3 regions of the Sporosarcina sp. SG10008 genome follow, and region 1 is predicted to be linked to each of the others. Evidence: riboswitches for the same ligand, from Rfam matches in the RefSeq annotation. Region 1 holds a riboswitch; each other region holds the start of a gene.
What was found. Region 1 has a riboswitch for cyclic di-GMP ahead of ACGLYD_RS08815 (response regulator). Riboswitches for the same ligand answer to the same signal wherever they lie in the genome.

Region 1 (10,050 bases):
GTGGATTACGGTCGATAGTCCATTCGGTAGGGGCCGTATGCCGGTGGAGGACATAATCGGAGTGGAATGTGTTGAATAATAAACAGGGTAAAGGCGACCTCTCGACGAAAGAAGGTCGCCTTTTCAATCTGGTATCTGGGATAATACCGGATAGGAATTTATTGAATATTGCATTCGTTTGTAATGCAGCGAACATGTTGAAGTTTGTCGGTGCGCAAATTAGAATCGTTTGTTTATTTATGGAGGCATCGACTTGTTTAATTGAACCGGTAAATTAAAACGACCAATCCGAATAGGGAAAGGTCGATTTGTTTTTGAGTTTCTTCTATGGATAGTAATTACTTCCGACTTTTCACCTCTATTTTTAGAAGTTTTGCATCAGGTGATTGTTGAAGCCTGTATTAAAATCCAGTGAAACCAAGATGTTTTATACCGAATAATTTCTACCTAAGCATTGGGATTCAACATCTTAATGACAATAGAAGCATTTACATTAGCTTGTGTACCACCTATCACAGACGCAAGACCAACTGCTGCAGCAGAAGAATGATTTCGAAGGGTAAGAACATCGTTGGCTACTATGGCAATAATAGCCTGCCCGTTGTTTTGCTGAGTGCCAGCACCTGAACCATAGACTGTTCCGGGAACCAGCGATCCATTTAAAAACAGTGCAAATTGGTTAGGTTCCGTACCTGATACAGAGAAAGTAACCTCGTAGTCTCCCGGAACGTTAATCATAATTTGAGAGGTTCCAAGGGTATGCACAATTCCAGGTGTCATTAATCCATTTGAATCAAACAAAACATCAGCTTCTATAGGTACCGTTTGAGGAGTTAGATTGTAAATATACCCGTATTCGCATAACCCGCATGTGGCTCCGATAGTACTAGTGGAGCCAGCCTGCCCGATAGCCCTGATTGGCCCCATGAACACTCTTGGTACTCTACATATATTTTTGCAAGAACATGGACTGATGTGACATTTACTACATTTACGATTAGAGAAGTGGTTATTAAAATTCATTCTTTCACCTCCATCTGTAGTATCCTATTCTTGCAAAAGAGGAAATGAAGGGCAAACACCTTGTTGATTACTAAAAAAGAAATAGACAAGAGATTGATCCTGGTGAAACTGAAGAAATGTGTGATAAAGTCAACCACTTGTTTGAAAAGCTGGGAAATGAAAAGTGAGTAAAAAAACAGCCACCAACTCGATTGAGAAGGTGGCTGTTATTATGTTAAAAGTCGTGCGCCTGTCCGCATTTAATGTGTCCCCCTGAATGTCCCCCAACCACACGAATTCAAAAGATTTCCTACGACTTTACTTTAACGGCGTGGCATAGTCGATTAGTACCTGGATGCTGAAACTATCATATTATCACACTTGCAGAACGTACGTACGAAACGGCTGATTAGTCTAGCACGAAATAATTCATAGTAGCAACAATGCTTATGCCTCAAGGCTTATAAGGGGTTTAAATGAAAACAATATCCAAATATTCCACCAATTTGAAAAGTGAATGTGTCACTGTAGGCTTTCGCTAATTTGACTTCGAGGTTTTTAAATGAGTGGCCATCCCGTTACAAGGTTGTGGTGTACGAGCCATTGTTGCAGCGGGAGTTGTATGAGAAAAGGCAAGAGGCTTGGAAGTTATGGCGACAGTAATGACCTCGTTTGAAGGATGGACATTCATTATTTTGACTTTGTTAATCGCGTTAGGATTTTATTAAATTGGTTGGATGCATGGGCGGGGGAAGTGATGGAGTAAACACGAATTGTACATTTAAGATGAAAAAAAGACCGTAATTTCTTGGTCTTTTATGTTAGTGTACTATGTTTTTCAATAGATTTTATTTAATTGGGTAATAAGTCCATCAAAAAAAGGCTTCACGATAAAATCTGCGGCTCCATTTTCTAAAGCCTCAATTATTAAATCTTGAGTCCCTAAGGCTGAGCACATAACAACACGAGCATTGGGGTTTATTTTCTTAATTTCTTTTAGCGTAGCGATACCGTTCATATTTGGTAAAGTGATATCCAATAAAACGATATGCGGGAAGTGTGATTTATAAAGAGGCACAGCATCTTCTCCACTCCCAGCTTCAGCTACGACATAATAACCGTTACTTACGATAATCTTTCTTAATAGATTTCTCATGAATTTTGAATCATCTACGAGCATTACTGATTTATTGAAAATGATCCTCATCCTTTTTAACAAGTGATAGAAAGCAATACACTTGGTAACCGGCTACCATTACAAATAGTTGTATTAGGCCCTTGGCTTTGCGTCCTTACCTTTCGATAAGTTTGCCTATATACAAACTAACATACTTTGATAGAACAATCTTATGAAAGAGTCTAATACAAAGGAGTAGTAGGCAAATAGGTGGGTTATTAACATGTGCTGTCCGAAAAGAAAAGACCACTGATTAAAAATAATCAGCAGTCTTTATCACAGTCATCTTGAGATTTATGCCCGGAAATTTCGAACAACCATTGTTAATCCACGTTTTTCAAAATTATTGTCGCTTTCTCTTACCTATCAAAGCTACCTAAAATCATAAAATCTACAAGAATTCCACTCACTGGATTTTCTGAACCTAATACATTAATTCCTAGTACTACTATACTACTATTATTTGTGACATTAGCAGAGACGAATTTTGCAGCAACATTCTTTTCTCGCATTTGTACTCTCGGTCTTGCATTTATCGAAGGATTTGTAGAATATACGCTTGATACAGCATAGTCAATAGTTGTTAATAATGGAATACCATTAGATAATCCGTTTTCTGTGAAATAAAGTGTGGCTATACCATTTGCGTCAGATGTAGCTTGCCCATAAACAATCCGCTTTACTTTTTTTGGATTGGACTCTCCTGCCTTAAACACTTGAAGAGCTGTTGGTGCCATTAAAACAAACTCAACGCTCATAGCTATTCTCCCTCTGTAATACTTTGATATCTATTACAAACAACAACATTGATTAAATGTATGACTGGCTATACCTTAATATTCTTTATGCTTTTTATTAGCTTATTACATTCAATGTTCCTTGAGGATTCTTGCTTTTTTGCAAAGTGAAAATGCAGTGAAAGCCATCAAAATGTAGTACGCAGTTCGACCAAAATATGTAGCAGATGTGATGGAAACTTATTAAACTATTTTATTGCGAATGTAATAAAAACGAGCATTAAGGCTTGGTAGCGGTGAACGTGGAGGAAAACGACTTGAAGACAACTCCTTATAAAAAGGCAACAGAAATGTATATCGAAGTCATTGTAGCGGAAAGTGTGGATGAAATTCTAAACGAGGCCGAACCGAATCTACGGACTAAAGAATATGCATTTATGAAATTCATGAATGCGCCTAATACGCAGGATCACACAGATAGGGATTTATTACAGGAATTTGAAAGCACCACAAATGGCTTTTTGCAGGCTGACAGTTCGTTACTTTAACGCACAGTACGAGGAAATGGGAGACCCATTATATGCAGTAAATTAAGAAGAGGACTAGATATTATCATAACGAAATCAATTTCTTCCCCCAGGCACCTAAGCGATATAGAAGCAGAACCTGGAAAAAAACCACTGACTTTTAGTTTAAAGATAATGTGACTGTTTACAGTACGCCTATTAGCTTAAGCAGTAAAACTATTACAAGAATCGAAATAATAACACTTAGAATGTATCTCAAGGATATCCCTCCTTTAGAATGATTGTACCATGGTTACTGTAACTAAAAGTGTTTTTTTTAGGAGTTTATTTCAAATTTACAAGCTAGTGCAATAAGTGGGAACGCATAGTCTGACCAAAAAGCGAAGTAGATAACTGAATGATCTCATACGAAGAAATAATCAAACTTTTAACCCGGTTACTGTTAGAGGTGCTGAAAGATATTGAACGACGCACCAGGGATTGGATGTGGAGTGCTAGCGATAGGACGATCCGTATATTCGTCAGCACCAAACATTCTGTGAGGGAGTGTTAACCGTGGTGCAGCAACTTACTATTTTTGATGCGCTGTCAAAATGATAGAAAGGACTTTTACTGTCATATGCCGGTCCGCTCTATATGTATAAATTAATTTTCATAGAAATAATTCATTAATCTATATCGATTCACTCTCTATTCATTTCTTCTATATGATCATCAATCGGATCAATCGTATGTTTATATCGATAACTTTTATGGACGACGAAATAGATGAAAATGAGTTCTAAAACAAAGATAATAATACAAATCCATATCCAAATCCATGTTGTAACTGTCATTTGATAGTCTCCATTCTGACTTTATCTAATGTAAGTTTACTACGAAATCTGCTTAATTATAGGTTAGTCAGTTATGGATCGGTGACAGTTTGGAAACAATCCTATAAATCTGAGTTCTGTGAGGTTCTATTTAATGAGGTTAGTTACACGAAGAGATAAAAAAACAGTCCCTTATATAGGGACTGAACGAATTTAGTTATTCATGTCTTGAATACCTGGACTATGTTCATTTGGCATGTCAGGCAGTAAAGGAACCGGGAATCCAGCTGGTGGAGGAGTAACTTTAAGTTCGCCCTTATTTCTACTAGGGGACTGTCCCTGGTAAATTTCCCCAATTCTAGTTGGGTCTAATCTGAAATTGAACTGGGCATTGTGATACCCTAACTCCACAAATTTTCTGCATTCAGGATATTTATTTATATCGTAATTCGGGACAGGGAACAGCTTACCCCAATCAACGCCGAGCGTTTCCAATGCTTTTGCAAAAGCATTCTGATGTGCGTTATCTCTCACGATTAGGAAAGCTAATGTCTCTCGAAATGTTTTGTTAGAACTCATTTCGTAAATTCGAGTTTTTTGCAAGACACCGGTTGATTCTAACACCAGGTTATCGAGCATATCACTAATCAAATTGCCATGGCTATAAACCCAAGAACCGTTCCAAGGATTCCCAGTAGCATCTACAGGGAGAGAGGCTTGAGCACCAATAATGTAGTGATGAGGATTTGCGTGTCTAACGGCATCATCGAGAGGTGCTTGATCGACGCCAGCATTACCTGGTACAGCAGATTCACCTGAATCATTTAACAATTGATTGATTGTATTCTGGACAAGTTCAACATGAGCGATTTCTTCCAAAAACACACCACGAAGTAAGTCGCGATATTGTGTTTCCTTACCTCTGAAATTGGAGCTTTGGAAAAAGTACTGCATCATGGTACGCATTTCTCCAAAATGCCCACCTAGAATTTCTTGCATTACTTTTGCAGCTTCAGGGTCGGGTTTATCGGGAGGAGTGACGGGATTGATCAATTCTTCTTTGTAGTAATACACATTTAGCACCTCATTTATATATTTTTACTAACGTAGTATCAAGCAAAATGAAAATTTTATTCACAATCAAAATAATCGTCTATCGGAAAAAATGAGGACACTGATTCAACTAAACGGTTGTTTTTAGTTTTATTATTGGATTTTAGTCTTTGCACTTATTTTGCCCGAAAACAGCTAATGGGGCACCAAAGTAGGAAAAGTCGATGGGAATCAATCAAACTGAAAGGATTAGAGATGTTTTTCGAAGGAGTAAGCATCTCCAACAAGTCATTAGATAGGAACGAAGTTAAGGATAATTCAAGAGCGTATCCACGTAGTTGGAAATGTGAGAGGGATAGAAGTTCTTCGTTGGATTCTTGAGGTGAAGAAGTACTCTTGGATAAGCATGTCCCATCCGACACCTGAAAGGCTCCATCGTGATGCAAATGTCAGAAATGCCAAATACGTCGAGATATTGTTCTTAGAGAATAAAGAAGATAAACTTAAAGGCAAGTCGGGAGTGCGATAATTTGTATGTAGAACTATGCAACAGTCCAATTACATACGAGTGTTAACTTTTAGTTTACCTATATTTCTGATAACATCGGTTGCGGGAGGTGAGAAAATGCTTGAATTTCAGATAACACTTCATTTTAATGATAATGAAACTTTCATTATGAACTTATCTGCGAGTAGTCTAGAAGATGCGTCGATAAAAGTTACTCAAATGATACAAGATAAACACATTCATCAAGATATAATGGGGAATTCCTATATAAAAGGATATAATCTTGCTATGGTACAACGTTTTCATGTATCCAACAGGTAAAAGTTATGAGTTTATTTAGCATCTTGCTGGGTGCTTTTCTTACGTTCAGTCAAGTGTTTTCGTGGGCTTGCTTGCTGCATACACCGATTGAACCTGACCAGTAATCTCGATGCAACAATGGCCAACTAAACAATTTCCGAAGTTACAACCCAACCCAACAGCTTAGCAACCATCCGATTCAAACCCCGCATTATTATTAGCGCCCAGATTCAGCGACAAGCAGCGAATCGAGGAGCTGAGGTTCATGGCTAACAATGCAATTACGTGTGTTCGCGAGATTTTGATTGGCGTTGAATGAATTCTTGGAGTATCTCTTGAATTTAAATAGTACTATAGGTATCATGATTTATAGTCCGTCAAATCAATAAATTGGAGAACTGTAATTAGGGTTCTGCTCATAAAAGTCTGAAACCAAGGATCATACCTTTTCAAGTTGCATAAGGTGCCTATTGACATAAAAGGTTCGAGGGGGAAATTTTTTGCATATGATGCGTTGAAACTTTCTCAATCAGCCTTATTTTATTACTTAAGGGGATAATTGAAATGAAGGAAATTAACGAACTTAAAGCAGGAGTCGCTATTATTATTTTAGATGAAGATAATCGAGTATTATTGCAGAAAAGAGCTGATGTAGGGCTATGGGGGATCCCATCAGGACATGTAGAGATCGGGGAGACAGTATCCGAAGCAGCTATTAGGGAAATGAAGGAAGAAACGAATTTAGATATACGAATTACTAAGTTAATCGGTGTTTACTCTGATCCAGATTCACAGGTGTTTTCATACCCTAAAGGAAAAATAGTTCATTTTATAACAACCTGTTTTTTAGCTGAAATTATAAGCGGAGAACTTCGATGCAATTCTTCGGAATCACTCGATATTCAATATTTCGAACAACAAGATTTGCCATCAGATTTGTTGAAAATGCATCCTTGCTGGCTGAAAGATGCTTTGGCTGAGAGAGATTTGGCGTTTATACGTTAAGGTTCAGCGCTAAGAATAAGTACAAATGGAGAACGTCCAACCGGGCGTTCTTTTACTTTCCCAAAAGAAAACTGGCAAACAATGCGTTTGGTGGTTTTCTATTAATTAAGGGAAAAGAAAACAAATCTACCGTTGACGGCATGCTGCATACGCGAAACGAAAGCCGAAAGATAGAGAAGGTATAAGGCTAGGATAGCAATGCGATTAGTCTGGTTATCCAAAAATAAGGAGTGTGGAATGGCTGACGGAGAGGTGACATTCATTTGAAGAAAATGCTATGATTAGTAAATCAGTGTGTAGAGATATTGGCTTTCTCATTAACCAAAAATATATGTCTCATGATACGTCTGCCATCTGAAATATTATTCGCGGAGATGACAAACATGCATGGAGAAACAAGACTACCTAGAAACGGAAGAGAAGGTATATTATTTTTATTAATCATTTCAATTATTTCAGTAAACACAATCGCCCCTATTATTACAGGGTTGGAACGTGGCTTCAGTAAAGAGGTATATCTAGATACATTAAAGATTATTCCGTTTATGTGGATAATCGTAATTTTATCAGTACGATTGATTGCGGGACCGATTGTTGGTAAGCTGATACCAAAATTCGTGGGACAATCAGATGGGTTTAATGCCAGAATTCTATTGAATACTTTATTGAATGTTACGGTATTATCTATTATTCTATCGATTATCGGAACTTGGGTTGGTACGAAACAAATAAGCCTAGAACCATTTAAAAATTTCTTTCACATTTGGCCAAGAAACTTTGGTATAGCATTTTGGATTGAACTGTTGGTTGCACAGCCAATAGCAAGATTTGCGATGAAAAGATTACATGCAAGACAGGGTCGCAAAGCCGAAAGTGTAAATGCGTAACGCGCAGCAGGAACAAACTGCAAAGTAGTGAAATTGAATAATTATTAATGTGAAAACGTCCATTCGGGCGTTTTTTACATTTGTAAACCGATGCTGTGTTGAGTCGATGATGGTGGAGGTGATGAGTTAGGTAATTTGGCACTGTAATACTTGATGGTGATAAAAAGGTCTTTCGTCCTCCTTTGTAGTAGTATAGTGTAGAGGAATTATTATGGGAAATAAAATCTGTAATTCCACTCTTTTCTATTATGTTTTTAAGAATAGGAAATCTATTATAAAGGAAGTAGGCACATGAACATGAACATTGCTACAAATATTAATATTAGTACCCAAGTATTGAATGAAAGAGCGGTTTTAGCTTCACTAGAATCTAATTTAGCTATGATAGAATTCAATTTGGATGGGAAGGTTATTTGGGCAAATCAGAACTTTGCACAGACTTTGGGGTATAGTGTCGACGTAATGAAGAATATGTCACATGAACAATTTTGCACCTTAGAATTCTGGAATAGTAAGGAATATGCTGAGCTATGGGATAATCTAAGGAAAGGTAAAAAGTTTCAAGAGAAGATTCATAGGGTTAGTAAAGCAAAGGATTTACTTTGCCTAGAAGCTACTTATATTCCCGTTCTAAACGATAAAGGTGAAGTAAATGCTGTACTTAAAATCGCAACAAATATTACAGAACGCGAAAATAAAACGATAGAAATAGTTTCTCAATTAAAAAAGTTGTCTGAGGACTTAGGGGAAATGGTTACTGATAACTCTACGGAGAACATAAAAGCATTTCAATCTTTGAAGGAACAAACCAATTTAATAAGTGAAGTTTCTAAATCAATACGAAACATTTCTTCGCAAACTAATATTTTGGCATTGAATGCAGCTATTGAAGCGGCTCGAGCAGGGAAACATGGACCCGGTTTTAATGTGGTGGCAACAGAGGTTCGAAAATTGGCTGGTGATGTCGAAGGTGCGATAAAAAAAGTGAATGCCAACGTAGACAACATTACAAAAGAAGTAATGAAGGTCAGTGAAGTAACGGAGAATTCGCAAAGGGCGGTTATTTCAACTCAATCTAAAATTAATGAGACAATGAAGGAATTTGAAGGTATTACTAAGTAGTAAACTAGCGTATTTTATTTGTAAATTAATTATATGCAACAAGTCAGAACGTTCCACTGGGCGTTCTTTTTCTTTGCTCAAAAATAGCGAAGGGGAGTGAAATGGAGGATGCCGGATGTAACAATAGAATCATCTATTTTTAAAACAGTTAGACATTAAAGCGGACAAATTGATGTCCAAACAGTAAAGATTGCGGTGCTAGAAAAATCAGACCAACGCGAAAATTAGGAGCTGTATGTCTAAAGATTATGTGGGTTATTTGGTACATTCAAATATTGATAAACCTGATGTCTACTACCATACCTAATGACCTGAACAATGTTTTGAAACTGTTTCATTCACTATTCGAAAAAATGAATTTGGATTTTTAGTTTTAGGGAGAGAAAGAATCTAATAAATGGAGAGAATTTTACTGCTCGATGTATGTTTGTAAGGAGAAAAGAAGGAAATAGGTGGGGATAAATGGAAACAACTATAGAGTATATTGAGTTGGAAAGTTAGTTCTTATTAAGTCAACGAGTGCGTTCGTTGAACTGTAGAAGATGGTCTCTTTTATTTTTAAAAGTAATAAGTGTTGCGTTTGGGAGTAAAATAAATTACTGTTTAAAGTAACGAAGGAGGGTTTCCAAAATGGATGATATTCGATTAAACGTGGCATTATTGAGAAGAAAAGTGCCGAATTTAACATCCGCAGCAAAATCAATTGGAATTCGACCGGCTACGGTGTCAAATTTATGCACAGGTAAAATCGATTTAGGAAAAGCAGAAGTCCGCACTTTAGTCGGTCTCGCAACACTAGCTAACTGTTCAGTAGACGACTTGATAATTCGAGGGGAGAAACTGAATATGATTGAAACGAAAATTAAAACATTGGATTTTTTTGCACCACTTGTAAAAGGAGGTACTACTGGATTAGT
Region 2 (10,050 bases), 1.1 Mb from region 1:
GAGCTGAAAATAATGCCTGTCTTCTGTCCAAAAATGTTATTGGAGGAGCCAACCCCTGATCACCTTGTAAATTGCCAGGAATGCGGCCTTTATGAACAAGGGACACGGATGGTATGGGGTGAAGGTAATCCAGCGGCCCCGATTATGATTATTCTTGACAATCCCGGAGCACGTGAAGATCGTGAAGGCGAGTCATTTGTTTGTGGAACGCGGCAAACGCTACAAGAAGTTGCAAATGAAGCTGGCTTGAAAATAGATGATCTGTATGTCACTTTTATACTAAAAAGGAAGCCCGTTCGAGCATACGACAAAGAATTAGTACGTCAAATTTGTATGAGGCATTTAGAACAGCAGCTTACAGAAAAAAAGCCTACTCTCATTCTTTGTTTAGGAAATGTAGCCGTTCAGTCTTTTTTTCAAAATCCTGAAGCCGAAGTGAAGTCAATGCGGAGTAGTTGGCACGATATACGTGGATTCCAAACAGCGGTCGCCTACCATCCACTTGCAGTTAGACGACGTCCAAACTTACGTAACTTATTTTTGGAGGACTTGACTTTCGTTGCGGATCGCTTTCATTCTTTAGACCTCTAGCTACGATATGAAGTTTTTGTAATCCAATATTACTATTAGAAAAAATATTTATGTTTGATAAATTAATCAGATATGGTAGATAGAATTCAAAAAAAAAGGACACACAATTAAGCATGTCCTGTTACCAACTCAGATATTTGGTTGTTTTGAAGTATTCAATATTTCTAGTTCTTCTTTACTTCCAACGTGATCAAGTTCTTTATTTTTTTCAATTTCATGCATGTCAAGAACGTGTTGGGTAGGTGGGATTAATAGACTTATTACAATAATTGTCACTCCAGAAAAAATCACACCTGAGAAAACAGGCGTTAGCCACAATTCGCCCAACAAGCCCAAAAACCCATCCGATTGAATTTTCGGCCCAGGAACGTGAGTAAGTGACGTAATAATATAATATACGAGTCCAACAGATATACTTGCCCATACAGCCGGAGTACTTACCCGCTTCCAAAATGGGCCTAAAACGATTGGCCAGAACAATGTAACAAATACAACATCCCACGCTAAATAGGCTAAATCAATAACTTTTTGAGCACTTAGAGCCAGGATTAAACCTAACAAAGCGCTTGCAAGAATCACCATTCTGGAAAAAAACAATAGTTTTTTGGGATCAGGATTCTTATTAATAAAATCTAAATAAATATTTTTAGTAACAATTCCTGAGGTTGCTACATAACATGCCGCAACAGTTGACATACCCATCGCCGCCATCGCTGTTAAAAAGATAGCAGATAAAATAGGAGGGAAATAGCCTTGTGCAAAAACAAGCATCAATGTTTCGGGATTGGAACTGTTCGGATAAATAGATTTAAAAGCTTCCCCTAACATACCAGGTATCCAACTAATAGCGATGATTACTGAACCTGCAATAATCATACTCAGCTGTGCGACACGCGGACTTTTTGCCGCTGCAACACGCTGACCTAAGTCCACTGCTGGAATATCACCAAGAGCTAAAACTAAATAGAGTGTCCAGAATTCAACTCCACCTCTACTAAATAATTCATTTACATTCCACCAATCAGGGTTAAATGTAACATCGGGATAATAGAATAAAACAAATATGGTTATCCCGAGGATTCCGGCTACCGCTAGTGCCCCTTGAACAATTTCGGTGTAAGCGACAGCCCATAAGCCTCCAATAACGGAGTAGAGTGCCGTTAACGAAACAAATAATAGTGCGGCTGGAAGGAAATCGATTTGGAAAAGTTGTTGGATAATATAAGTACCCCCAACAGTGAGAGCTGCGGCATTGAAAATACCAAATGCTACCGCCATCACGATTCCCGTGTATGCTCCTAATCTTTTACTACCATATCTCAATCCGTAGTAGTCCGCTAGTGTCCATCCTCTTAATCTTCTTAGGGGCTTAGTCCAGATTAATGCTCCTAAAATCATACATGTACCTAGGCCGCCCATTGTTGCGGACCCTTCAAAGCCTCCACTTGTATAACCCGAGCCGACAGCAGCAAAAAAGAATGGAGCTGCTAATAACGCGGCAATTAAACTCCCAGTTACAACGGATAACGGCATACTCCAGCCCGCCACAATTAAATCTTCAGCAGTTTTGACGCGCTTATATCCTTTATAGCCAATGTAATAAATAAAAACTAAATATACACAAAATACGATGATATTCATCAATTCAAGTGCTCCTCATCTATCTTTTATCCGTTCATAACTACTCCACCGTTTGGAGTTAGTATTTGACCTGTATAAAAATCCGCATTTTCTGATGCTAAAAATAACACAGTTTTGGCGATTTCCTCAGGTTGAGCCAAGCGCTTTAGTGGATATTTCGCTGACTCTTCCGCGATATAGTTTTCACCGAAAGCTTCGAGAATGCCAGTATATGTTCCACTAGGCGCCACAGCGTTGACCAATATATTCGGTGCCAACTCTCTTGCCAAAGCTTTTGTAAAAGCATTAATACCGCCTTTTGCCGCTGAATAATGGGTGAATTCTTCACACCCAAGACTTCCTATATCTGAAGAGATGTTAATAATTTTACCTTTATTTTTTTCCTTCATTCTTTTCGCCGCTTCTCGGCAATTATAAAAGTTTCCGTAAAGATGAACCTTTATCATTTTGTCCCACTGCTCATCAGTTAAATCTGTAATAGGAGCATTCTGTGCAAACCCGGCATTGTTGACAAGAATATCTATTGCTCCTAGCTGGTTGTCCATATACTGAAACATATCCTGCACTTGTTTAGAGTCAGATACATCCGCACAATATTTTAGTGCATTCACGCCATGGTCCTTCGCTTGTAGACGAACTGTTTCCGCCTCTTGATCGCTGCCAATATAGTTTATTAAAATATTTGCTCCCTGTTCAGCAAAAGCTAAAGCAATTGCCTTGCCTATCCCCATACTAGAGCCTGTAATGAGAACATTTTTACCGGTAAGCTTTAAATCCATTAATCTTCACTCTCCAATTTAAAGTTTGTAATTAGGGACTGCAGCTTCTCCGCAGTTTGGCCTAATGAAGCAGATGCTTCTTTCACTTCTTGCATCGACACCAATTGTTCTTGTGTAGCTTGTGAGACATTCAATGAAAACTCGGTAGATTGTTGAGATGTTTTCTTAATATTATTAACGGATGCGACTACTTCTTCAGAGGATGCAGAAATTTCTTGAGATGCAGCAGAAATTTCCCGGATTTGATCTGCGACTTCATCTGCAGATTGTACAATCCTTTTAAATATCTCGCCTACTTCATTCGTATAATCCATTCCCACTCTTACGTCTTCTTTTCCTTTTTCCATCACGGTTACAGATGCATTAGAATCCGTTTGAATCATATGAATTAGTTGGAAAATCTCTTTAGCCGACTGAGATGATTGTTCAGCTAAACGCCTTACTTCATCTGCAACGACAGCAAATCCTTTACCATGCTCACCAGCTCTGGCTGCTTCAATAGCAGCGTTTAGTGCTAACAAATTTGTTTGCTCTGCTATAGCAGTAATAATGTTCACAATGTCGCTAATCTTATTAGAATTAGCATGTAAACCATTAATAGTTTCCTCTATTTGTTCTACAGATGTATTAATTAATTGCATTTGATCAATCACCTGTTGGACAACCTTATTTCCTTGTTCAGCAGCAATTGAGGCTGTCAGAGACGATTCAGAAGCCGTATTGGCTGAATCAGCGATTTGTTGTATGCCACCTGCTGTTTCTTCCATTGCAGCTGCTGTTTCTTCAGTCATCACCAAAGAAGTTTCAGCATTTTGAGCGATATTCTTCATTTCTTTCGAAACGTTTGTTGAACTAATATACGATTCTGTCGCATTCATAGTTAGCTGATTGGCTGATGATGCAACGTGATCAGATGTATTTCTAATGTTTAATATGACATGTTGCAAATTTGAAACCATTGTTTTTATCGATTGTGAAAGTTGTCCAACTTCATCATTTGTAATCTGGAGATCCACATCGTTCAATTCTCCATTTGCCACTTGGTCTGCAACAATGACCACTTTTTTAAGTGGTAATAGAAGCCGATCAATTGTAAAATACAGCAATACTAATAAGATTGAAATTCCGATTACTGCAATAATAATCTGTTTTGTAACACTTTTTTTAATGATGGTATCAATATAATCCGCAGAGTAATCAATTCCTAACACTGCAATTGTATTTCCGCTTTCATCTTTAAGAGGGCTGAAAACTGTTCGCCATGATCCGAATGAGTCCTCAAAGATGCTTGTTACCTCTGATTGATCATTTTTAATTGCGAGCTTAGCAGTATCTACATGGACAGGAGCAAGATCAGTAAACAATTCCCCCGCTTCATACGCTTCATTCAAATTTTCCGTATAGCCGATAGGAGTGACACCATTATCCTCCATCTCCCATATATAACTCCAAAACATGATTCCCTGTTCTTCCCTTATGCCATCCAAGGTACTTTGCATTTTCAAAAATTCAGGATCGTCTTCCCCTTGAACTTTCAATAGACCATCTATATCTTTGGAATCTAGGTTCATGGCTGTCAATAAGCCAACACTTTTTAACTCTTGTTCTAGGTCATTTTCTAACTGGCCGTTCAATTGAGAAATACTTTGTGTCGTTAGAACAGTAAAAAGTGCTAAAACAATAATAGAAACTGTAAGTAAAAGCTTATACTTTAATGACATGTTTTTAAAAAAACGCATAATAATTATTTCCTCCTCTTCAATTTTTGTATCTTTCTTTACACATAAAAAAAGGCCCATTTCACAATGAAATAGGCAAATAAAAAAACTAGACTATTATCTAGCGTTTCTTGAGCAGCTCAGCCGTCATAGTAATAATTACTTTAGACCTGTAGCTTTGCGTCCCTACTTTTCAATAGGTTTGCCTATAACTATCAAAAAATATACCACATAGTCTAATAGATGGCAATATGAAGTACCAAAAGATTCATAGAGTAGTATAGTGACACCGCTTAATGTCCTGCTTTCAAAACACCCAAACTAGTATATAGTCATTGGTTAAAAAAGAAAAATAGTGCCTTTACTCCCCCGACCATATTTATTTTCCGCTGTTTTAAATTGTTACATCAAATTCTTTCCAAGGATAGCATTGCTGGAAATTTCAATATCAAAAGTATTCTCATTTCTGGCAACTTCAACCTTTATTCTTCCAGGTAAGAAGCAATGCCTGATATGCTATAGAAAGGTGCTGCTATGAAAACGCTATATAAAAATGCGAATAGCTTGCTCGACCTATCTATTTGTTTATCCTGTTTCATCAGATCTATCTTGCCCTTTTACTATTGAGCATTTTTACTTTTTTCCACTAACCTGTCCATTTGGTGCAATAAACAACAAATTACATAATTCAACATTTCAATAATCAATTTGTTGTTATTGCTTATCGTCAAAAATTATTTCTATTTCTGTTAAACAAAAGTTTCAGATACTGAAAATTTCACAACCATTTTTCCGTGCAAAATACTTTTTTGGCACCTGTATCTAACTTCACTTGTTTGCCAATAGCTAATGGATGCATTGGATGGGTGTGGCACGTATCGAACTCAGCTAAAATGGGAATATCCATCCCATCTAATTGCTCTATCAGTAAGTCCAATGGCTGCTTGCCAGTACCTAAATCATCATACTGTTCATGTTTACCTAAAATAATACCAGCAACTTTATCAAAAAAACCTTGCACTTTTAGCATTGCAAAATTCTTCTCAACAATTGAGGCATTTTTCATACAATCCTCAATTAATAAAATATCGCCTTGTTTAATTGTAGGGAAATAAGAAGAGCCAATAAATCCATACATCGAATTCACATTGCCACCTATTAATCGTCCTTCTGCAACACCACTATGTCCAGTCACCCACTTATTATTAAAAAGCGTTTTCTCTGTCGTTTTTTCTAACCAGTTCACAGGCTCATCAGACCAAAATGGAGACATTGGCACTTCATAAGGTAGCTCTGTCTCTTTCATAAAATATTGTTCGAAATATTGATAAGTATCATTTACTAGTGGTTCAAATTCACCGAACGAAGGTATTAAAGCAGGTCCATAATATGTTGAGATACCTGTTTTTGCATAAAGGGCGAGTAAAACAGCCGTTGCATCAGAATAACCAACGACTAGCTTTGGATTTTGCTTAAATGCTTCATAATCAATATATGGCAGCATGCTATTAGAGTTCGTGCCACCAATTGTGGACATAATCATCTTTATATTCGGATTTCTTAATAGCTCATTTAGTTCATCTGCGCGTGCTTTAGGTGAACCAGAACGATAAACATCAGACTGTCCTGTCAATCTACCTTCTACAATAACAAACCCTTTTGATTCTAGAAATGCTTTTGCACGTTCAAACCGTTGCAACGCAGTAACAGTTGCGGGTGAAGATGGTGTGAATATACCGATTGTATCTCCCTTTTCTAATCGTTTCATCATTAATTATCCCCTTTTTTCATAATTTAGATAGCCCAAAAAACTTAAGAATTTTCAATTTAATAGTGAAGTATACAACTTTAATCTTGACTTATAATCACGAATACTTGTTATTATACTCCATCTATTTAATAGTTTCTATTAAATTTCAGAATAATCCATTTCCTAACATCCGATTCACTATATAATCATAGCTTCCACTGTTTTTTAATTCCTTTGCTAAATCAAGGTGATTTTTCTCGTTTTGTGCTTTGCTTTCTTCCCATTGTCCAGTTATTGCATGAAAATCGTATAGAAGTCTTGCTGTATCACCTAAATCATGAAAACTTTCATGCTCGGTATGTCTAAATGAGGCAAGGTCTTATAGGATAGTTCGCTAGCAAAATATATTAACTCCTTTTCCAGTGCGTAAAACAAGTTATATACAATTAATTAAGTATTTCTTCCCACTCGTCTGAGCATACTAACGGGCAAGGCTTATACAGCATTGTTGCATTATTCATGCATGCAACATTCCTAAAAAATTAATGCTTTTAACCATTGTTTATGTAAAACTTTAAGGAGGATATTTATTGTATGTATGATGTTGTTATTATTGGCGGTGGTCCGTGTGGCTTATCAACGGGTCTTGCTCTACAAGAAAAAGGACTTTCTTATGTGATTATTGAAAAAGAGGCGATTGTCAATTCCATTGTCAACTGTCCATTACACATGACTTTCTATAGTACTTCTGACCGCTTAGAAATCGGCAACATTCCATTCCTATCTCAAGATGTCCGTCCAAATCGAACTGAACTATTAAAATATTATCGTCTTGTAACTGAGAGACAAGAAATTAATATTAAGTGCTATCAAAAGGTTAATTCTATTTCAAAGAATGCAGCATCCTTTACTGTCCACGCAGAAGATCGTAATGGCAACACCATTCCTTACGAAGCGAAGATGATTGTTATTGCAACAGGAATTTTCGATACGCCAAGACAACTAGGTGTAGACGGAGATAATCTAGCGAAGGTATCACATTACTATAAAGAAGGTCACCTCTATTATGGACAACATGTTACAGTTGTGGGTGGTAAAAATTCAGCAATTGAAGCTGCTATTGATCTTTATCGTAATGGGGCCAAGGTTACACTTATCCATCGTGGAGAAACTGTCTTAGAAGGCATTAAACCATCGTTGTTATTAGATATGCGTAACCTTCTTAAAAAAGGAAAAATTGATTTTCATCCCAATTCCAGTATTGCTGCTATCGATGAATCAACTATTCGCATAAACTCTTCTGACGGAACAGTTACACTTCAAAATGACTATGTATTTTCCCTCATCGGTTATCAACCCAATATCTCTCTGCTTCAAAGCATTGGAATTCAAACTGACCTCTCTTCATTAGTTCCTTCCTTTAATCAAGAGACATATGAATCAAATGTCAAGAACGTTTTTCTTTCTGGCGTTGTAACGGGTGGCATTACAAATCGTGTTTACATTGAAGACGGACGCTTTCATGGCATGAAAATTGCAAATGAAATTGCACAACGTCTGTCCTATGTTCAAAGTAACTTATGATGTTAAAAGCTCACCAAATCACAATGAATGTGACTTGGTGAGCTTTTTTCAATTACAGACGATTTAAATTTAAACTATTTATGATCCCCTAAATAATAGGCTATCAGGCATATTATTTTATTATTCAATTCCATATCCTATTACTTTCCCTTCCACTTTGCTTAATGATAAAGGTCCGAAGTGACGGCTGTCTATACTTCTCCACCACTGGTCCCCCAGCACAAATACTGTGCCTTCTGGTACTAAAATGGCTTCCATGCTTTCTTCAAAATCTTCTTCAGTCATAGAGGAATTTTGAGAATCGACTGTTTCAAAATACTTTTCCTTATTCATTCCTCTTACGGTTGGAAATGAATAAAAAGACTCTAGTTTCATTTCATCAATATATAGCTGACCTTCTCTAATTTCAATTCTCTCTCCTGGTAAGCCCACAACTCTTGATATATAATTCCCTGCTAGATTTAAATTTGGATTTCCATTTGAATACTTCGGTGTTGCAAAATAAATAACGTCCCCGCGTTGAAAGCCAGAGACTCTTGGCTCTACTACAATTCTTTTTCCAGTACCTATTGTTTCATAATCGTGATTTCCTTTGTCCATATTATCTATTCCGTATTCTACAGTGATCATATTTGACTCTACTTCGACCATTGGAATTTCAGGGACGGATTGATCATCAATGATTGTTTTCTGACTTTCAACTTCAGATGTATACTCTTTAATCGTCATCATTAAAAATAGTCCAACAGCAAAGATGGCAAAGCTAGAAAAAATTAGTGGGAGCATGATAAATTTCTTTTTTCCACTTTTAGCAATGACTTTCTCCAAGCTAATCATTCGATCAGTTTCTAATCTATCAACATCCTTCAACTCGTTAAACTCACCATCAAATTCATCGAAGTCATTCATCCGTTCTCCCCCTCCATTCTGTACATTTCTTTTTTCAGCGCAGCAAATGCCCGCACCATTGTTGATTTCACCTTTGTCTCAGTCCACCCTAAGATATATGCTGTTTCTTTGATCGAGCTTTCGTTGATTTTCCGTAAAATAAGGACGTCACGATAGGTTGGCTTCAAACTAGTTAGTGCATTGTACAACCTTGTATTCAGATCTTTTTTCAGTAATTCATCTTCCGGCGAAAGATTGCTTGTATCCACACTTACCTCTTTATCAAGACTGAAAAATCGAATGATCCTTTTCCGCCTGAAATGATCATACGTAGCATTTCTAGCTATCTTCAAAAGCCATGTCGACATACTAGCTTGTTTATTGAACGTATGAATATTTTTGAACGCTCTATAAAAAGTTTCTTGGGTCAGATCTTCCGCCAACTCCTTCTGACGGACTTGTAAAAAGATATATCGATAAATGCGATCACTATATTCTACATAAAGCTGTTCTAGACTTTGCCCCACTGCCCCGCCCCCTCACTCTTACTAGACGAACTACTTTCAAAAAGGAGTCGAATATATGAAATAATGTGCCTGCTTTACCTACAAGTGGTTATAGGTTGACTCATCCCAACAGTTTTGACGATTGCTATGACAGTTCAAGCTTACACTGACAGTTTTAATGGTTGCCATGACAGTTCGCGTACTGGCCCTTACAGTTTCATCGATTGCCATGACAGTTCAGGCTTTCACTGATAGTTTTAATGATTGCCATGACAGTTCTTGTACTTGCCATTACAGCTTCATCAATTGCTATGACAGTTCGTGTACTTGCCATGACAGTTTCATCAATTGCCATAAGCTATGGCAAAATGCTTGTAGAATTAAATATCAAAAAAGACATGCACCAATTAGATGCACGTCTTTTCCTATGTATCGCGGGTTATCTACCAAAGCATCGGTTTTTGAACCATGAGCCAGAGCATGATTAGCATAAGGCCGATATAGAGCCATGAAGTACCATTTAAACGATCAAGTATCTTATTTTTATCAGCATCTGGATTCTTAAATCTTCGTAGCACAACCGTAAATCCTCT
Region 3 (10,050 bases), 1.5 Mb from region 1:
TATTCCTTGTTGTTTCGCTTCTGTAATTAATTCCAAACCGGATTCATTTCCCAAGCGAAGATCCACTATCGCCAAATCAGGTGTAGTGTCATGGAATAGAGTTAGCGCGTCCTTTCTATTTGCTGCTTCACCTAGGATTTCAATTGCTCCATCTATAGTAAGGATAGATGTTAATCCTTTTCTTACTAATGGGTGATCATCGACAATAACAATTTGCATTAGCCACTCACCTGGACCTTCTCAAGTATTTTTGCGGTTGGAATTTCGATTTGTATTTCTGTCCCTATCCCGTGTAATCCACTTATCAAAAACGTTCCTGCAAAAGTACTTACAAGACGTCTCATATTGAAAAGACCGATTCCTTTTTCCGGTTGGCCTTCGGGTATGTGCGAATTAATTCCGATTCCATTATCATGAATTTCCAATACAGTTTTCGCGTCAAGTAAAGATAATCTGACTTCAATAGCCGTGCACTGGCCATGACGAACGGCATTTCCGCAAGCTTCACAAATAATTCTATAGAGTGCTTGTTTTAGTTCGCTTGATAGTAAAGCTTCATCACCCGTTATCTGATAATCAATTCGTATATCACTTAACCGTGCGTACTCGTCAAAATAGTTTTGCAGCCCAACTTGAAAAGATTTTTCGCCATTCTTCGTCGAGTTGAGACCGTATATCGTCGACCGTAGTTCCTTTAATGTAGTGTTGGCAGATTGTGAAAGAAATTGATATTCATCATTCAACTCAGTACTTGTCATACTTTTACTTTTTGTTTGTAAACTATGCAGAGAATAAACAATACCGACCAATCTTTGCGAAACACTGTCGTGGATTTCATTGGAGATACGATTTTGTTCCTTACTTACAATCATTTGCTCCTTCATTGAATCTGTATGAATTCTTTCGAGCATTATTTCACTAAGTTCGGCTAAAAACTCAAAAGGGCGATTGAAGAGTAATGTTTCTCTAGCCTCACTTGAACCGGAAATCTTAACGCCGATAACGCCGATAGTAGTGGAGGTTCTAATGACTTTCATCCCGTACCAATCCTCGTTAATTTTACTGACAAACAGTTCATTCTCCAGACGTATAGTATTCCATTCTTTTTTTAGGCCAGTTTCAATATGGGGATTACTCGTAGAAGATGCTAGGTAGCTATTTTGATGATTTATATCCGTTAACCAAAAGAATACTTCATCACTATGTGTAAGCTTGATGATAGATGCTATTATTTCTTTCATTATCATTTGAGGGCTTGAATTATCCATTAGGTGGAACAGTGATATACTGTGCTCCAATGTAGCTAGATACATATCATTCGTTTCGATGTTTTTTTTGGGGACGCGTGCTTTTCCTATATAGAAATGGGGAGTTTTCTTATGGCACCTTTTTAACATAATAACTAGAGTTTTTTTGATTTCCACTATTACTCCTCCTCATGGCATAATAAAACCTGACTAAATTGAACATATTGTCCAAATCTAATCAGGCCGGTTGCACCAATAACTCCATACATCCAAGGTGCCCATATAGAGGATGTATTTCACAGTTTCCGTTAATTATATTCTATTTTATAGTTCAGTATAACCAAGTTCCTCTAAATATCACGTCGCCTCTTGCGGTTGAAGAGGTTCTTTTTTTTTGTTATTAACTTGTATTTTAGCGAATTAAGACTTTTCAGTTACTTACTGCCCATCAGTAAATCAATATACAAGGTTACTTCTATAAGGTAGAGCTGTTCATCGAAGTAGAAGTGAACTGGTACGAAAGTGCACCGACTCTACACTAAAGTAGAAAACCGGGGTAGACAAACGATATCAGAAAATTACTCTTTAGAGTGAGGATGCCCGACTGGAATACTCCTATACTAAAAGTAGTTACAAAAATGGTAACGAGCCGAAAAAAGCATTGGAGGAGATTTCCATGAAAAAGTATGACACCTACTAAAGGGGTGTCAAGGATCACAACAGCTGCCAAACTATGAAAATGGTGCATGCAATCAAGGCTACTTTATCAGGTGAAAATGAACTCATACCTTAGATCGAAGAAGAAAATAATTTCTTCCAAGTCGCAGGGAAGAACAAAGAACAAGCATTCAATAAAAGCGAAAAAATACAAACTAATTGGAGGAAATTAAAAATGGGTATTAAACAGAAGCTAGCAATGGGTATCGCAACTGGGGCATTGGCTGTAAGTATGATTGGCGGGGGAACATATGCTTATTTCAACGATGTAGAAACAATGACGAATACATTCGCAGCAGGTACTCTGGATTTATCGCTAAACCCTGAGACAATTATTGGTGTAACTAAGATTAAGCCTGGTGACTGGATGGATCGCACTTTCAAATTAGAGAACAAAGGTAACCTTGATATTTCAAAAGTATTTTTAACTACTGAATATACTGAAACGGTAGCAGGTTTTGCGGATCATATTGTGGTAGACTTCCTTAAAAATGAAGATAAAGGCAGTATAGCTGGACCTAGTAATGTGATTAAATCCATGACTTTAAGCCAATTGGCAAATATGTCAGCGGATGCAGTTAAAAATGAATCACCGAAATGGTTTGGATTACAGGGTGGAGAAAAAAGCGGGATTAAGGCCGGTACAACTGATAATATGTACGTGAAAATTAGATTTAATGAAAATGGTGAAGATCAAAACGCTTACCAAGGCGCTTCCTTAGAACTGAAATGGAAGTTTGATGCACAGCAGACAGCTGGAGAATCGAAATAAACTATATCCCGGGAGGAGAGCACTTCTCCTCCTTCCTTTTATTTCATCAATCAACCAACGCTCTTCCTTATATATATTTCTCAACATATAACTCGATTTTGTGTTTTGAGGAATATACGTAAGAAAAATCCAGTGGTAAAAAATCGAAAGGCGGGATCAGGTTGAAAACCAGCCGAAGGCGCAAACGTAGGAAAAAGCATCAAGGTTCATTTCTATCTTTAAAATTGGCACTCATATGTTATTTAGTCATCTTTAGCATTAGTTATATGTCGTCTAACACGTCTGCGTATCTCAGTAGCCAGTCGGAAGTTTCCCAGATGATCACTGCCGAATGGGAAGTTCCGGTTGTTCTCATTAATCAATGCAGTGAGGAAATTGAAAAGGATGCTATAACGGGTAAGGAAATCAAGATCGACCGTGAGAACATAGATAATAAGCCTAAGGAAGAAAACGATAAGGACACGGTATCGGGTGAGGAAACCGAAGTCGACTGCCTAGACAAAGATGATAAGACTAAGGAAAAAGAAGAGCAGGATGCTGCACCAAGCGATGTCGATTGCAAGCGCGAAGATGATAAGTCTGTTGGAGAAAACGAACAGGATGCTGTATCAAGCGAGAAAATAAAGGCCGACTGCAAGAATATAGATGATGAATCAAAGGAAGAAATTGAAAAGGATAAGGTCATAGAAGGTGAAGATGATAAAGCAGATTCGGATGCTAACAAAGAGAACGAGCAGCAGAAGCCTGAAGATGACGGTCAAAAACAGCCGGACGTCAAGGATGGATCTGTTGATGAATCTACTGAAAAGAAACCGGATGAAAAGGATTCTGTAGAAAGTAAGGCTCCAGAAAATAACTCTGAAACAAAGAATGAAGCTGAAGTGAACGCTGTCGTAAAACCAGAAAATAACACAAAGAAAGTAGAAGGTGATACAAATGAGAGAGAAGAAATTAATGAAAAAGAAGAAACGAATGAAGAGGATAAGTAGCATCGTCTCAGGCATATTGATGGTTCTGCTGATTAGTGTAGCTTCCATAGTGGTCATCACGAAAATTTCAGGCGGTGAGCCACAGCTTTTCGGTTACCAATTAAAAACAGTTCTGTCGGGGTCTATGGAGCCTGGAATCCTAACGGGTTCAATCATCTCCGTAAAACAAGCTGTAGATAAAACCAATTTTAAAAAAGGTGACGTCATTACATTCCAAGAAGCAGAAAATATTTTGATCACACATCGGATTACTGAGGTAGTCAAAAGTGGAGACTCCGTACTTTACCGGACAAAAGGCGACAACAACAATGCAGAGGACATGAATCCAGTTATGTCTGACAATGTGGTAGCGGAGTACACTGGTTTTACAGTGCCTTACGTAGGGTACTTCATTAACTTTACCCAGTCGAAGAATGGTGCTTTTTTGCTATTAATACCTGGATTCCTGCTGCTACTCTACTCGGGGTTTACGATTTGGAGAGCACTTGGAGAAATCGAATTGGCTCCGAAAAAAAAGGTGAATATAGTGGGGGAAGATGGCGGAGAAAGTTCTTCCTGAATCGATCGCTAAGATATGTAAGGAGGCATTACCATGAGTAAACTGTTTCGAGTTTTCCCGATTCTTTTATTAATAAGCGGAATATGTTTCTTTCCCGTTACGAGCGTATTTGCAGATGGTGAAGACAACGCGGGCAAGGATGATATAGACATCAGTATTTCACCAAATGATACGTTATTTGAAATCAGCAATATGAAGCCTGGTGACTGGGCGCCTCGGACCATTACAGTCCAAAACGTAGGTAGCAAAGATTTTGCCTACCAAATGCAGTTAGAAAACAGTGGAGAAAAAAAGCTGTTCAACGAGCTACTGCTGGAAATAAAAGTCGACGGCAAGGAATTGTATCAGGGCAAATTGGCTGCATTTAAATCTCTGCCCGCAAGAAAACTTACACGCGGCGGCGGGGAGAATCTGGACATCACTATTCGTTTTCCGGAGCACCTTGGAAATGATTTTCAAGGCCTTGGGGCGGCATTTGTTTTCACTTTTACGGCGGAAGGAAGAGATAACCCGGGGAATGGAGGAGGCGATAACCCAGGGGACGGAGGAAGCGATAACCCTGCGGAGGGAGGAAGCGATAACCCTACGGAGGGAGGAAGCGATAACCCTACGGAGGGAGGAAGCGATAACCCTGCGGAGGGAGGAAACGATAACCCTACGGAGGGAGGAAGCGATAACCCTGCGGAGGGAGGAAGCGATAACCCTGCGGAGGAAGGAAGCGATAACCCTGCGGAGGGAGGAAGCGATAGCCCGGCGGTTCAAGTCACAATACCAGGACAGATCGACAGCGGCGTTCCAACAACAGCCGGGTTCAACTTGCCTGCCACGTCAACAAATATATTTAATTTGATGTTAGTTGGTTCTGTACTTGTGGCAGGTGGAATTGTGTTGATGATCATCAGGCATTACAGAAGGATGAAGATAGCTCAATAGCCACGTAAATGACTCAAATGGCTAATTGGTTAAAGAGAAAATTTTGAAAAGCTGCCTGTGCATGGCGTATCGTGCCTTGGTAGCTTTTCTGTTTTTCGTCAAAACTGAAGTGAATATGAGATGAATCAACACATCCTTTATTAGCTGGAGGTGATGTAATTTGCTGAAAAAAATGGCTGTGATTATGCTGGCGAGTGGACTATTTTTCATTGGCTACGCCAGTGTGCAGCTAAAGTCCGCACAGCAGTCGGAAAAAGTAGCACTGGTTCAGGCAAAGGGGGAGTTGGAAAAACAAAAAATAAAGTCACCCCAGCTTGAGTCATCCCATCCCGACCTGTCTTTTCAGAACGGTCAAACAATCGGCATCCTGCAAATTCCCATTATTCAAAAAGAGCTTCCCATTGTGGAAGGGACGGATGACGATGCTTTAAAGCAAGGCGTTGGTCACTACACAGGCACCGTTTATCCCGGGCAAAAAGATCAAATTCTGTTATCGGGACACAGGGACACTGTGTTTACCGGATTGGACAAATTGCAAAATGGCGATACAATCATTATGGAAATGCAGCATGGTACCTTTACATATGCCGTTGTGGATACGGAAATTGTAGATGCAAATGATACAACAGTCATCCGTTCTACAGCACCGGAAGAAATGCTGACTTTATCCACATGCTATCCATTTCGGTATATCGGCAATGCACCGCAACGGTATATTGTTTATGCGATACCGAAGTGAAATAAGTACCTACTAAACTTCGTTATTCAAAAAAAGCATTGAACAACAAAAAAATCCAGCCAATCTCATAAATGGCTGGATTTCTCTATGTCTAACACCTAAAACTATCCCTATTTCTTCTCACCAATCAGAAAACCGAACAATTCCGACCAATCAGTAATCCGTGGGAAATCCAGGTGTCGATTATACGATTGGCTTTTGGCAAACAATTTAAGGGGATGATTCCTCAAGGTTTCAAGAACCGCAGGCTTGTCATCGAAATAATAGTCTAGGTTCAAATCCTTGATGATGTTGACTTTGTCTTCGTCTTTCATGCCGTAATAAAACCTGTCTTTGTCAACAGGAAACCCATTTTCAATCATCCACTCGATTGTACGCTTGCCATGAACGTCGGGTCTCGCCGTAATATAATAAATTTCATGACCTTCTTTATCCAATCTTTGTAAGGTTTCTACTGCATCTGGATAGGGAGGACAGGATGTGAAATAGATTTCTTCCAATGAACGATTCCACATTTGACTGCCTTGTTCAGCAGTCATGTCAAAAAGCTCATGAATTTCAACCTTATCCAACGCGTGGAAGAGATCCACCGCCACTGTCCGATTCAACTTCGTGTTGTAAAGTTGAAAAGCATGTTCCCTTAAATTAATCAACGTATCATCAATGTCAAAACCGAATTTCATATTCCAAAACCTCTATTCATTTGCGGTATACCGCGGATAGCCCGTGAACTTGAAATCTTTGCCGACGGGGGTAATCCGAAGATCCGCCAAGTCTATAGCGTCCCGCATTAATTCCACGCCTGTACCTTCAAGAAATGTTGGTGCATGGGCGCCTCCGACTAATTTAGGTGCGATATAAATTTCAACTTTGTCGACCAGCTGATTTTCAAGGAAAGCAGCGTGAATGGAACCGCCTCCTTCAATCAAGACGGAGGAAATCAGCTTTTCACCGAGAATGCGGACGACGTCATTTGGGTTCACCTGTTTCACTCCTGAAGTTGGGAAGATTAAAATCCCTTGTTCTTCTAGCTTTTGTTTAGCTAGTTGGTCAACCTCTTGAGCGGTAAAAATCCAAGTGGGTGCCTGTCCGTCGGTTACGATCTTTGAATCCAGTGGAATTCGCAGTGTGGAATCTAAAATGACGCGAATCGGATTCCTTCCATTAGGGATCCGTGTAGTTAATTCGGGATCATCCTCAATTACTGTATTGACGCCAACTAAAATAACCATATTTTCATTGCGCAGTACATGTCCGTCATGCCTAGCTTCGGCGGATGTAATCCACTTACTATCGGCAGTGTGTGTAGCGATTTTGCCATCCAATGTGCTTCCTGCTTTCATCGTCATGAAAGGCTTTTGTTCGACGATGAACTTGTTAAATACTTCATTCATCTGGCGAGATTCCTCTTCCATTATGCCGACGATGACCTCGATTCCGGCATCTTCCAAAATCTTGACACCGTTACCGGCAACGACAGGATTTGGATCAAGCGTAGCGATAACAACTTTGTTAATCCCGGCTTCAACAATGGCTAGTGCACAAGGACCCGTTCGCCCGTAATGCGAGCATGGCTCAAGGGTCACATAAATCGTGCCGCCTTTTGCCCTATCACCAGCCATCCGAATGGCATGTATTTCCGCATGCGGTTCTCCAGCCTTTAAATGTGTCCCGATGCCAACTACTCGATTGTCATTAACAATAACCGAACCGACGAGTGGATTTGGATCTGTCTGTCCTTTCATCGCGCGCGCATTGCTTAGGGCTAAATTCATGTAAAATTCATGGTTAGTCATTTGGCTGAGTTCCTTTTTCATCTAAATGGCCTGAACGATCAATCTTTGTCTGCAAATAACTTTCATTGAACTCTGATTTATCGCCCCATAAAGGTTCTCTTCCGGATACAGGGAGCCCAGCATTTTTCAGTGCATCCAGTTTCTTTGGATTATTTGTCATGAGCTTAACAGGTTTTGTCCGTAGCGTCTTGAGTACCTGAATCGCATCATCATAATTTCTGGAGTCGTCGACAAATCCAAGACTTTCGTTTGCTTCCACTGTATCATAGCCATTTTCCTGCAGCACATAGGCCATCGCTTTGCTGAATAAACCAATACCACGCCCTTCATGATTCGCTAAATAAAACAGCGCACCCGTCCCATGGTCCGCAATATTCTGCATCGATTGCTTGAGCTGATAGCCGCAATCGCATCTTTTACTACCAAATATATCGCCAGTATGGCAAATTGAATGCATGCGAATTAACGCATCATCCGCATGTTCGAAATCTCCGTAGACGAGCACGCTTGACTGTTGGTACTCCGCCAAATTCGCAGATGACAACTGTTCGATAATTTCTAAGTAATTGTCCGTTACTTGGCAACGGCTAAGCCAGCAATACCATTGAAAAACAACTGTTTCTCCATGCAGATTGACAGGGAGTTGGATTGGTCCGACCAAGTAGATGGCGCCTTCATCTGTGGGGATCATTTGTATTTTATCTTTTAATACGTCAAGGACTTTTGGTTCCAGTTTCAAATTCAACATACAATCATTCCTTCTATTTAAATTTGGGTTATCATGCAAATTTATAGTAACTGTAGTACTAGAGCCACTTCATGTGGATTTTTAAATGTGCAATAAATCAGGAAATTATTCCTTTAGCATACCTTATTGTTTCGTGATTTACTCTAAAGTTGTTTTGGGCAGTTTGCTAGGCAGTTCATTCAATAAAACTTCATCCTCTTCTATACGTATGCGCTTATATCTGATTGTCGGTGACAGTCACCCAGTCAAATTGAAAACTGCCGAATAAGCGGTGACAAAAGCAAAGAAATCGTGCAAATTACTATTTTGCTCCGAGCTGATCTTTTATTATTTACATGGAATGCAGAAAGAGGGATAATAGTATTACAAAATAATTTAATGTCGAAGGACTGTATTTCACTCATGAAAAAACAGCACAAAAAAGAAACACGTACACATTTTATATTCCGTTATCTATTCATTATGATAGGGGCGACTATGGCGGCGGTCGCGATTGAACTATTTCTTGTTCCAAACTCTATTATAGATGGTGGAATCATCGGGATTTCACTAATTCTTACTTTTTTAACGGGTATCCCATTCGGTTTACTCATACTGCTGATCAACTTGCCATTCCTTTTCTTTGGCTATAAGTATATCGGGAAGAACTTTTTCATATCTTCCTCTTTTGCAATCGTTGTGCTTGCGCTTGTGGAAATTCCACTTAAGGCGGTTGACCCTTTTGTGACGGATCCGCTTCTTGCGACTGTCTTCGGAGGGCTCTTGCTCGGAGCGGGCGTCGGGCTTGTCATTCGTAATGGCGGTGCTTTAGATGGGACTGAGATACTTGGTATTTTATTGACTAAAAAGATTCCATTCTCTGTCGGCGAATTTGTGATGTTTTTCAATATCTTCATTTTCGGCTGGGCAGGCTTTGTACTCGGCTGGGAGCAAGCCATGTATTCGATTTTGACGTATTATATCGCTTCAAAAACAATCGATGCCGTTATCCAAGGTTTGGATGAAACAAAAGCGGTGATTATCGTGTCGGATGAATACGAGGAACTCGGAATTGCCATTAATGAACGTCTCGGTAGAAGCATTACGAACCTTAAGGGAAGCGGCGGTTATAACAACAGTGACAAAGATGTCATTTACGTAGTTGTCACGCGTCTGGAAATAAGTAAATTGAAACAAATCGTCCATGAAGTCGATGCAAATGCATTTTTAACAATCATGAATACGCAAGAAGCACATGGCGGACAGTTTAAATCACCGATTCATTGAGATAAACAACAAAAAGAAGTGTAGACCTTAATTGGTCTGCACTTCTTTTCATTAATAAAGAAAAAGCCCCCATCCGGCTTGGGATAGGGAGACTATCAATTAGTACTTGGGACAAACACGTGGAAGTTAACGTTAAAAGTTTCTCGGAATTGAATGTCGTTTTTGTCAGCGTAAAGTGTAACTTGGACGTCCTCTGCAGATACATCGCTGTCCGTTGAAGGTTTAGTACTAGGTTTCAAGAGGGCGAAGAAGTCTTCTTTCAACGTATCTTTTGCGGTGGGTCG

Region 2: it holds a riboswitch for cyclic di-GMP, as region 1 does, so the genes downstream of both, ACGLYD_RS03880 (HAMP domain-containing methyl-accepting chemotaxis protein) here and ACGLYD_RS08815 (response regulator) in region 1, are expected to answer to the same signal.
Region 3: it holds a riboswitch for cyclic di-GMP, as region 1 does, so the genes downstream of both, ACGLYD_RS15710 (sensor histidine kinase) here and ACGLYD_RS08815 (response regulator) in region 1, are expected to answer to the same signal.

Annotation. Positions count from the first base shown of each region.
Region 1 is NZ_CP172607.1:1,826,999-1,837,048, reverse strand. It holds gene ACGLYD_RS08830 (hypothetical protein) at 1-79, shown strand, start outside; gene ACGLYD_RS08825 (hypothetical protein) at 72-278, shown strand; gene ACGLYD_RS08820 (BclA C-terminal domain-containing protein) at 448-927, opposite strand; gene ACGLYD_RS08815 (response regulator) at 1,841-2,209, opposite strand; cyclic di-GMP riboswitch class I at 2,240-2,325, opposite strand; gene ACGLYD_RS08810 (hypothetical protein) at 2,539-2,937, opposite strand; gene ACGLYD_RS08805 (hypothetical protein) at 3,234-3,464, shown strand; gene ACGLYD_RS08800 (DUF6877 family protein) at 3,841-3,996, shown strand; gene ytzI (YtzI protein) at 4,127-4,279, opposite strand; gene ACGLYD_RS08790 (manganese catalase family protein) at 4,472-5,332, opposite strand; gene ACGLYD_RS08785 (hypothetical protein) at 5,937-6,140, shown strand; gene ACGLYD_RS08780 (NUDIX domain-containing protein) at 6,684-7,124, shown strand; gene ACGLYD_RS08775 (hypothetical protein) at 7,508-8,011, shown strand; gene ACGLYD_RS08770 (methyl-accepting chemotaxis protein) at 8,309-9,133, shown strand; gene ACGLYD_RS08765 (hypothetical protein) at 9,764-10,050, shown strand, end outside.
Region 2 is NZ_CP172607.1:765,177-775,226, reverse strand. It holds gene ACGLYD_RS03895 (uracil-DNA glycosylase) at 109-591, shown strand; gene ACGLYD_RS03890 (sodium:solute symporter family protein) at 721-2,232, opposite strand; gene ACGLYD_RS03885 (SDR family NAD(P)-dependent oxidoreductase) at 2,259-3,011, opposite strand; gene ACGLYD_RS03880 (HAMP domain-containing methyl-accepting chemotaxis protein) at 3,011-4,750, opposite strand; cyclic di-GMP riboswitch class I at 4,861-4,946, opposite strand; gene ACGLYD_RS03875 (S66 peptidase family protein) at 5,508-6,497, opposite strand; gene ACGLYD_RS03870 (YpdA family putative bacillithiol disulfide reductase) at 7,074-8,063, shown strand; gene lepB (signal peptidase I) at 8,184-8,972, opposite strand; gene ACGLYD_RS03860 (RNA polymerase sigma factor) at 8,969-9,478, opposite strand; gene ACGLYD_RS03855 (hypothetical protein) at 9,718-9,945, shown strand; gene ACGLYD_RS03850 (hypothetical protein) at 9,901-10,050, opposite strand, start outside.
Region 3 is NZ_CP172607.1:3,309,616-3,319,665, reverse strand. It holds gene ACGLYD_RS15715 (response regulator) at 1-219, opposite strand, end outside; gene ACGLYD_RS15710 (sensor histidine kinase) at 219-1,424, opposite strand; cyclic di-GMP riboswitch class II at 1,482-1,563, opposite strand; gene ACGLYD_RS15705 (TasA family protein) at 2,140-2,736, shown strand; gene ACGLYD_RS15700 (hypothetical protein) at 3,054-3,725, shown strand; gene sipW (signal peptidase I SipW) at 3,673-4,284, shown strand; gene ACGLYD_RS15690 (hypothetical protein) at 4,318-5,217, shown strand; gene ACGLYD_RS15685 (class D sortase) at 5,378-5,956, shown strand; gene ACGLYD_RS15680 (5' nucleotidase, NT5C type) at 6,067-6,639, opposite strand; gene ribD (bifunctional diaminohydroxyphosphoribosylaminopyrimidine deaminase/5-amino-6-(5-phosphoribosylamino)uracil reductase RibD) at 6,652-7,752, opposite strand; gene ACGLYD_RS15670 (GTP cyclohydrolase II) at 7,745-8,500, opposite strand; gene ACGLYD_RS15665 (YitT family protein) at 8,903-9,766, shown strand; gene ACGLYD_RS15660 (S-layer homology domain-containing protein) at 9,862-10,050, opposite strand, start outside.